Regions from separate parts of the Pelosinus fermentans DSM 17108 genome, predicted to be linked through region 1. Evidence: a T-box and tRNA genes for the amino acid it is inferred to sense, from the RefSeq annotation. Region 1 holds a T-box; the other holds one or more tRNA genes.
What was found. A T-box is a leader RNA that pairs with one kind of tRNA and senses whether it is charged. The one in region 1 lies ahead of tyrS (tyrosine--tRNA ligase), so its partner is inferred to be a tRNA-Tyr.
Positions count from the first base shown of each region.

Region 2: it has a tRNA-Tyr gene. The T-box ahead of tyrS (tyrosine--tRNA ligase) is inferred to sense a tRNA for this amino acid. The anticodon was not compared.

Region 1 covers NZ_AKVN02000001.1:225,862-230,273, forward strand. Annotated here, with positions in the region: gene FR7_RS01045 (amino acid permease) at 1-299, shown strand, start outside; gene FR7_RS01050 (arsenate reductase family protein) at 549-917, shown strand; gene FR7_RS01055 (MarR family winged helix-turn-helix transcriptional regulator) at 1,105-1,620, shown strand; T-box leader at 1,618-1,836, shown strand; gene tyrS (tyrosine--tRNA ligase) at 1,885-3,132, shown strand; gene FR7_RS01065 (sigma 54-interacting transcriptional regulator) at 3,167-4,412, opposite strand, start outside.
Region 2 covers NZ_AKVN02000001.1:4,176,396-4,180,807, reverse strand. Annotated here, with positions in the region: gene FR7_RS19325 (undecaprenyl-diphosphate phosphatase) at 237-1,034, shown strand; tRNA gene FR7_RS19320 (tRNA-Thr) at 1,204-1,279, shown strand; tRNA gene FR7_RS19315 (tRNA-Tyr) at 1,436-1,520, shown strand; tRNA gene FR7_RS19310 (tRNA-Met) at 1,562-1,637, shown strand; tRNA gene FR7_RS19305 (tRNA-Met) at 1,743-1,818, shown strand; tRNA gene FR7_RS19300 (tRNA-Thr) at 1,865-1,940, shown strand; tRNA gene FR7_RS19295 (tRNA-Met) at 1,969-2,045, shown strand; tRNA gene FR7_RS19290 (tRNA-Thr) at 2,123-2,198, shown strand; tRNA gene FR7_RS19285 (tRNA-Tyr) at 2,220-2,304, shown strand; tRNA gene FR7_RS19280 (tRNA-Met) at 2,351-2,426, shown strand; tRNA gene FR7_RS19275 (tRNA-Thr) at 2,471-2,546, shown strand; tRNA gene FR7_RS19270 (tRNA-Met) at 2,604-2,680, shown strand; gene tuf (elongation factor Tu) at 2,914-4,116, shown strand.

The DNA of each region.
Region 1 (4,412 bases):
ACCCGGAAAAGGTGTTCCTGTACTTTATGGCGCTGGCGACGATTTCTATTATTATCAATTGGGCGACCATCTTGATTGTGCAATTAAAATTTCGAAAGCATAAAGAAAAGACAGGTGAGCCAATCTTGTTTAAGATGCCGCTGCATCCGATCTCATCGTATATTAGTTTGGTCTTTTTAGCCGTTGTTGTCGTTATTATGGCTTTTATTCCTGATCTGCGCTTTTCTTTATATATTGCTCCTATTTGGTTGCTTACTTTATATATTGGCTTTAAACTAAAAACGGCTGCAAAGAATTAATTACAATTATTAAAACGACTGCTCGGTGTCTACTCTTCTTATTGTTTTAGAGTAGACAATTCTGCCAAGAACATGGGTATCATGTGATGTATCTGCACACTCATCGATTCTTTCCCGGGGGTTTAACTTTTGGAGAAATCAGGGTTTTACCATTACGGTTGATGAATCCAATAAAGCAGTAGGATGTCGGCAATTAGAAGTGGGATCATGAATTAATGCCCTTTAATTTTAAATAGGAGCGATACGATTATGAGTAAAGAATGTCTTTTTATATGGTATCCTAAATGCACTACTTGTCAAAAAGCGAAGAAATGGCTTGATGATAATGGCATTTCATATGAAATGCGAAATATTAAGGAGCAGAATCCAACCGCATCGGAGCTGCGTCAATGGTGGGAAAAAAGCAACCTTCCCTTACGTAAATTCTTTAATACCAGCGGACTCCTATACAAATCCTTGGGACTAAAGGATAAACTGTCAGGTATGTCTGAGGAGGAACAGTTTTCCCTGCAGGCAACTGACGGAATGCTTGTCAAACGGCCTTTGGTAGTAACCCAGGATAACGTTCTGGTCGGGTTTAAGGAAGCGGAGTGGGAAAGACTCACTGTGCCGTGCTAAGAAGCAGGTATTTTATACGAAAATAGACAAAATAGAGCCATGCTTTAGAAAAAGCATGGCTCTATTTTTTAGGACAAGTAAGCAGCGAGATGATCTTAAAGATTTGCTTGCTGTTATAATAAAGATATGCTAGAATTGTTTCAACATTAATAATTAGTTAACTAATGATTTTGGGGGTTAGGAATCAATGCAATTTTTAGATCATAATGCTGCCTTGGGAGAATTGGATGTGCTGCGGCGTTTACCTAAAGTTCAATTAGGACCTCTAAATGTGAGTGCTATTTCAGTGGCAACGAACATCTATCGGGCGGGACAGTGTTTAAAGCTCAAAATGGAGCGAGAGAAGCTTTCAAAGTATGATCTGTCTTGGACAGCCTTTTCAATATTGTATGATCTTTGGATATGCAATTCACTGGAAACAAGGCAGCTAGCTGCATCTTCTGGAATAACAGCAGCTACTGTAAGCAATGTAATAAAAACATTAGAAAGTAAAGAGCTATGCAAAAGAGATGTAGATAAAAAAGACCGCAGATTAGTCAATGTCACAATTACTGAAAAAGGTATAAGTGTCATGCAGGATTTGTATCCTGATTTTCATCAGGGCGAAATGGAAATCGTGAAAGAATTAAGTCTCGAAGAACAAGAGACGCTTGCCAGGTTGTTGCGAAAAGTAATAAAAGGTATGCAGCTATCAACTAAATAGGAAGCTTTGACGGGAATCAGTAGTATGTTATCTCCCTGTAAACAGAGAGCCGATGTGAGGTGTGAATCGGTACAAAGATAAATATGAATTACCTCCCTGAGCTTTCTTTGTGAACACAGTGAGTAGCAAAGAACGGAGCGAACCGTTATTTCGTTGAGTGGAAGAAGAGATTCTTCAATTAGGGTGGTACCGCGTGCAAGAAACCACGTCCCTTTTTTGGGAACGTGGTTTTTTATATTTTAAATACAATTGGAGGAAGCAAAGATGAAAAATCAATTGGAACAATTAACGAGAGAGCAGCTTGCAGAAGTAGATAGACAGTTTTCCATCTATTCTTCTGGGGCAGCAGAGATCATTCCAGAAGAAGAACTCAAGCATAAAATTGCAAAATCAGTATTATTAGATAAGCCTTTAAAAATAAAACTGGGATTAGACCCTTCCGCACCAGATGTTCATTTAGGACATACCGTAGTACTAAATAAGTTGCGGCAGTTTCAAGATAACGGACATGTGATTCAGCTAATCATTGGTGATTTTACTGGAAAGATCGGAGATCCTACAGGTAAATCTACTGCGAGAAAGCAGCTGACGGATGAAGAGGTTCAGCATAATGCCCAAACCTATTTCCAGCAGTTTGGAAAAGTTCTAAAAATGGAAAAGATTGAACTTCACTACAATTCCAAGTGGCATTCTAAGTTGCATTTTGAAGATGTAATTAACCTGGCAGGAAAAATTACAGTGGCACGTTTAATAGAAAGGGATGATTTTGAAGAGCGTTTGGCCCTTAAAAAGCCGATTTCACTTCATGAATTTTTCTATCCTTTAATGCAGGGATATGATTCTGTAGTTCTAGAAAACGACATTGAGTTAGGAGGAACTGACCAGCACTTTAACATCTTAATGGGAAGACATTTTCAGGAGAAATTTGGTAAGGAAAAGCAAGTGGCAATATTGATGCCCCTGTTGGAAGGTCTCGATGGGGTAGAGAAAATGTCTAAGTCGAAGAATAATTATATTGGCATTGATGAGCCCCCAAATGATATGTACGGAAAAGCCATGTCAATCCCCGATGAATTAATGCCTAAATATTTTGAGCTTGCAACGGATTTCTCCCTAGATGAAATACAGAAAATACAGCATGAGGTAAAAAACAATATTCTACATCCACGTGATGCCAAGATGCTTTTAGGAAGGACGATCGTAAGAATATATCACGGTCAAGAGGCGGCAGAGGAAGCTGAACTTCGCTTTAAATCCGTATTTCAAAAGGGAGAACTTCCAACCGATATTCCTGCAGTTCACTGGCAAGGCTCCAGATCAATAGCAGTGATTGATTTACTTGTTACACTTGATTTGCAGAGTTCCAAAAGCGAAGCAAGGAGAATGATTCAAAATGGTGGTATAAAGATTAATGGTGAAAAGATCATGGATATACATGCAGTGATTACCATAACAAATGACTTGATCATTCAAGTTGGCAAGCGTATTTATCGGCAGTTAAAATGCAATTGATCGTTTTTCAAGATTTTTTACGATTGTAATCTGCTCACAAGGAATCCGCTCTACTAGGAATATTGTATTTTCTCATTCGATTTAACACTCCAGTATGGGATAAACCAAGTATTTTACCGACTTGACGGGAGGTTCCATACTTATTAATGGTTTCGTGAAGAATACAGCATTCCATCTCTTCTAAGACTTCTTTTAATTTGCGGGTGTTACTGGTTGGTGTGGCAACAGTGGAAGTCGTGGGAGTAATATGATCCAGGATAATGTCATCCTGGGTGATTTCTCCATGAGAAGCAAAACTAACGGCACGTTCCATTACATTTTCTAATTCCCGGACATTTCCCAGCCAGTCGTGCTGCAGCAGTTTGTCCATGGCAGGCTTCAAGATATGTTTAATATGTTTTTTCAAACGATGATTTTTCTTGAATAAGAGACTTTCGATGAGCAGGGGCAAGTCTTCTTTACGCTCACGCAGAGGAGGAATGAAGATTGGAATCACATTCAAACGATAATATAAGTCCTCACGGAACTGATTTTTCCGAAGCATCTCTTCTAAATTACTATGGGTTGCTGTAATAATTCGGACATCGACATCGATTTCCCGATTGCCGCCGACGCGTCTGATTTTCCCCTCCTGCAGCACTCGTAATAATTTTGCCTGGAGACTAAAGGAAAGCTCACCGATTTCATCTAAAAAGATTGTCCCGCCATTGGCATATTCAAAAAGTCCACTTTTGCCATATTTCTGTCCTCCTGTAAAAGCACCTTCTTCATAGCCAAATAACTCACTTTCCAGAAGAGCATCTGGCAAAGCTGCACAATTCACAGGTGCAAAAACTTTTTCTTGCCTTGGACTTGCCATATGTATGGATCTTGCAAAAAGTTCCTTGCCAGTACCGCTTTCTCCGCGAATGAGCACGGTAGAATCATTTTGGGCAACTAATTTTGCCACGTTTATGGTATGTTCCATAACTTTGCTTACATGTAGAATTTCTTCAAAACTATTAATCTCAGGTTTGGTTACTGAATATACCAATTCCTCTACGTCTTTCATGGCTTTTAACACCGCGACAGCTCCGATTACGATACCGTTGGCATCCTTTATAGGACGTCCGCTTGTAAGATAATGATTCTTACCTTTCACCGTGGTAACTATGATTTCGCGATTATTATAAGGAAGTCCATTATGCAGTGTTTCTAATAATGGTACTTTGGAGATAAAAACATCTTTAATATTAGAGCCAATGATTTTACCACTTTTGCAGCTCATCATTTTTTCAGCA
Region 2 (4,412 bases), 4.0 Mb from region 1:
TTTTGGAGCAAAAGCCCGGAACCGCGAAGGCGCGAAGATAATAGGTCGAGAGAATATGTTTACTTCGTGTTCTTCCTATTCTTCGCGTCTTCGCGGTTCAAAAGGTCTTATTTTTAAAGGATATGAAGTATTTCTTGTGCTTTTAGAAACCTTTTTTAACAAAAAGGGTGTGTTTTGCATTAATTATGCGATATAATAAAATTTATGGTTATTTTAATAAATGAGGATGTGGTGGAATGAATGAAAATTTAATTGCTGTGATAATTGGTATTGTGGAAGGTGTGACAGAGTATCTGCCCGTTTCTTCTACTGGACATATGATTTTAGCAGGAAGTATGTTGGGGTTTGAGGGAGAAAAGGCTAGTGTTTTTGAAGTATTTATTCAGCTAGGTGCTATTTTATCGGTGCTTTTCTTATATCAAGAGAAATTTTCTCGTATGTTAAAACCGCAGCAGTTAAACGTTTATGGCAATGGATTGTCCATTAAACATGTTTTGGCTGGCGTTGTTCCAGTTATGGGCATTGCATATTTATTGCACAAGCCAATTAAAGAATATTTATTTTCTCCTTATACAGTTATTATTGGCTTAGTTGTAGGAGGCATCTTTATGTTATTTGCTGAGAAAGTCGCAAAGCGCCCTGTAACTACGGATGTTGATAAAATAACAATGCAGCAAGCTTTCTTTGTAGGGCTGTTTCAAGTGCTGGCGTTATGGCCTGGTTTTTCTCGTTCGGGTTCTACTATTTCTGGAGGACTTCTTCTGGGGCTAAGCCGTGGTGCTGCTGCTGAATTTTCCTTTATTATCGCTGTCCCTCTAATGGCGGTAGCCTGTATATATGATTTATTAAAAGTTTGGGATACGTTGAACATAGCTGATATACAAATGTTTTCCATTGGATTTGCAGTTGCTTTTGTTGTAGCCTACATATCAATTGTTTGGTTTATTAAATTTCTAAATAAGTCTACCTTGGCTTCTTTTGCTTACTATCGCTTTGTGGTAGCTGCCATATCCTATTATTATTTTTTCTTGTAAAGTGGCAATGGTGAGAATTGGATTGCCTTTCTTATAAGGAAAAACATTGACAAGAGAGTAGAAATGTAATATATTATTTAAGCAGTAGTTGACAGGTGGAAATAACAAAGAAAAACACTATTTACAAAAGAGAAAAAGTGTGATATAATTTAATCTTGTCAAAGGAAATGCTGGAATAGCTCAACTGGTAGAGCACCTCACTTGTAATGAGGATGTTGCGGGTTCAAGTCCTGTTTCCAGCTCCATTTTATTTAACTTCATTTAAGATAGGGTGTTGATAGATGTTCAGATGCAAGGCGCGACGAGGGGCACGAGTGAAGGCGTACTGAAGTACGTTGAACGAGTGAACAGAGGAGCAACGAAGTAGATGGGCGTTTAGCGACAACCGATACCTTAAAAATGGATGGGTTCCCGAGTGGCTAAAGGGAGCAGACTGTAAATCTGCCGGCTCCGCCTTCGCTGGTTCGAATCCAGCTCCATCCACCAATTTATCATTAATGTTTAGTGACAGTCGTTGTATTGAATATCGCGGGATGGAGCAGTTGGTAGCTCGTCGGGCTCATAACCCGAAGGTCACAGGTTCGAGTCCTGTTCCCGCAACCAATTTAAGCAGCGAACCAAAGGTTCATGAGCAGAGTGAGTGAAAACTTTGTGTGAGTCGCTTAGTTAGCACCGCAGTGCTAACATCAAAAATCTTTGTTTTTATATCGCGGGGTGGAGCAGTTGGTAGCTCGTCGGGCTCATAACCCGAAGGTCACAGGTTCGAGTCCTGTCCCCGCAACCAATGTTTATTACTGCTTTAAATCGAAAGATGTAAAGCAGATTTATATGCTGGTGTAGCTCAGTCGGTAGAGCGTATCCTTGGTAAGGATAAGGCCACCGGTTCAATCCCGGTCACTAGCTCCATTTGCTCGAAGTGCAGTATTTTTAACATGGCGGTGTAGCTCAGCTGGCTAGAGCATGCGGTTCATACCCGCAGGGTCCGGGGTTCAAATCCCTGCGCCGCCACCAAAAAAGTTATTGACATAACAATTTGATTGTTGTATAATTATAAATGTCGCTAAGGGAAACTGTGTGACATGAAAGATGCTGGAATAGCTCAACTGGTAGAGCACCTCACTTGTAATGAGGATGTTGCGGGTTCAAGTCCTGTTTCCAGCTCCATTTTATTTCTTTCATCAAAATGGATGGGTTCCCGAGTGGCTAAAGGGAGCAGACTGTAAATCTGCCGGCTCCGCCTTCGCTGGTTCGAATCCAGCCCCATCCACCATTTAAATTAAATACAAGATTATTAAATAATGTATATTACTGAATATCGCGGGGTGGAGCAGTTGGTAGCTCGTCGGGCTCATAACCCGAAGGTCACAGGTTCGAGTCCTGTCCCCGCAACCAATGTTTATTACTGCTTTAGATTGAAAGATGTAAAGCGTTTATATGCTGGTGTAGCTCAGTCGGTAGAGCGTATCCTTGGTAAGGATAAGGCCACCGGTTCAATCCCGGTCACTAGCTCCATTTATAGTGCTGGTCTAATAGTAGATATGCAAAATGGAAAAGTGGCTAAAAAAATATGGCGGTGTAGCTCAGCTGGCTAGAGCATGCGGTTCATACCCGCAGGGTCCGGGGTTCAAATCCCTGCGCCGCCACCAAACAAAGAATATAAAACTTCGCTTTAGTGCGAAGTTTTTTTGTTATTTAGCAGGAATTTTGATAAAATAATAGAATATTGTAGCTTGGTAAAATAAATGATGCAGTAAGGTTTCTTAAACAAGAGATTTTGTTTGCACTACATAAAAGACGCAGACAAAAGACTAGTGGTTTGGGTTTAGAATTAAGACAGGCCCTATTTCATAGCTCTGTAATAATTTAAGGGGGAATTATAATGGCAAAGAAAAAGTTTGAAAGAAATAAACCACATATTAACATTGGAACAATTGGTCACGTGGATCATGGTAAGACTTCCTTAACAGCTGCAATTACCATGACTCTTTCGAAACATGGTGGCGGAGAATTCATGGCATATGACATGATTGATAAAGCTCCAGAAGAAAGAGAACGCGGTATTACGATTAATACAGCTCACGTAGAGTATGAAACTGAAAAACGTCACTATGCTCACGTTGACTGCCCGGGCCATGCTGATTATGTAAAAAACATGATCACTGGTGCTGCTCAAATGGATGGAGCGATTCTAGTAGTAAGTGCTGCTGATGGCCCTATGCCGCAAACTCGTGAACATATTCTATTGTCTCGTCAAGTAGGCGTACCTTCCATGGTAGTGTTCTTGAACAAAGCAGACTTGGTTGATGATGATGAATTAATCGAATTGGTTGAAATGGAAGTTCGTGAACTTCTGTCCAGCTATGAATTCCCTGGTGATGATATTCCTGTAGTTTGTGGTTCCGCTGTACAGGCGCTTAACTGCGGTTGTGCAAGTCGCGAATGCAAATGGTGCGGAAAAATATTTGATCTGATGGATAAAGTAGATGAGTACATTCCAACTCCAGTACGTGCAACAGACAAACCTTTCTTGATGCCTGTTGAAGACGTGTTCACGATTACTGGTCGTGGTACAGTTGCGACTGGTCGTGTGGAACGTGGTGAAATCAAAGTTGGTGACAACATTGAAATCGTTGGTATGACTGAAAAACCTAGAACTGTAGTAGTAACTGGGGTAGAAATGTTCCGTAAACTCTTAGATTCTGCAGTAGCAGGAGATAACATTGGTGCACTTCTTCGTGGTGTTGAACGTAAAGATATCGAACGCGGTCAAGTATTGGCTAAACCAGGTTCTATCATTCAACATACGAAGTACAAAGCAGAAGTATATGTACTGTCTAAAGAAGAAGGCGGTCGTCATACTCCGTTCTTTACCAACTATCGTCCACAATTCTACTTCCGTACAACAGACGTTACTGGTGTAGTAAGTCTGCCAGAAGGTGTAGAAATGGTTATGCCTGGTGACAACATTCAAATGTCAATTGAGCTTATCACTCCAATTGCACTTGAAGAAGGACTTCGTTTCGCGATTCGCGAAGGTGGCCGTACTGTTGGCGCTGGCGTAGTAACTGCGATTGAAGCATAATTGCAAATTTTTTTAGGTGAGAAAATATAAAATTTTATGAACCACAAAGGCGCAATGCCGCCGTGCGGCACACAAAGGAGAACACACAAAAGAAATTATAAATAAATTCCTTTGTGTCCTTTGCGTCTTTGTGGTTCAAATATTTTTCTTAGCGATTGAAAGATGAAAAATTCTTTACCTTGACAGATTACAAATAAACGTATAAAATTTCTATAAATGGATATAGCTATAAGACAGGGGCTTTCCCTGTTTTATTTTATTGTCTTGATATCATAATATTTTCCATGAGTATGGTA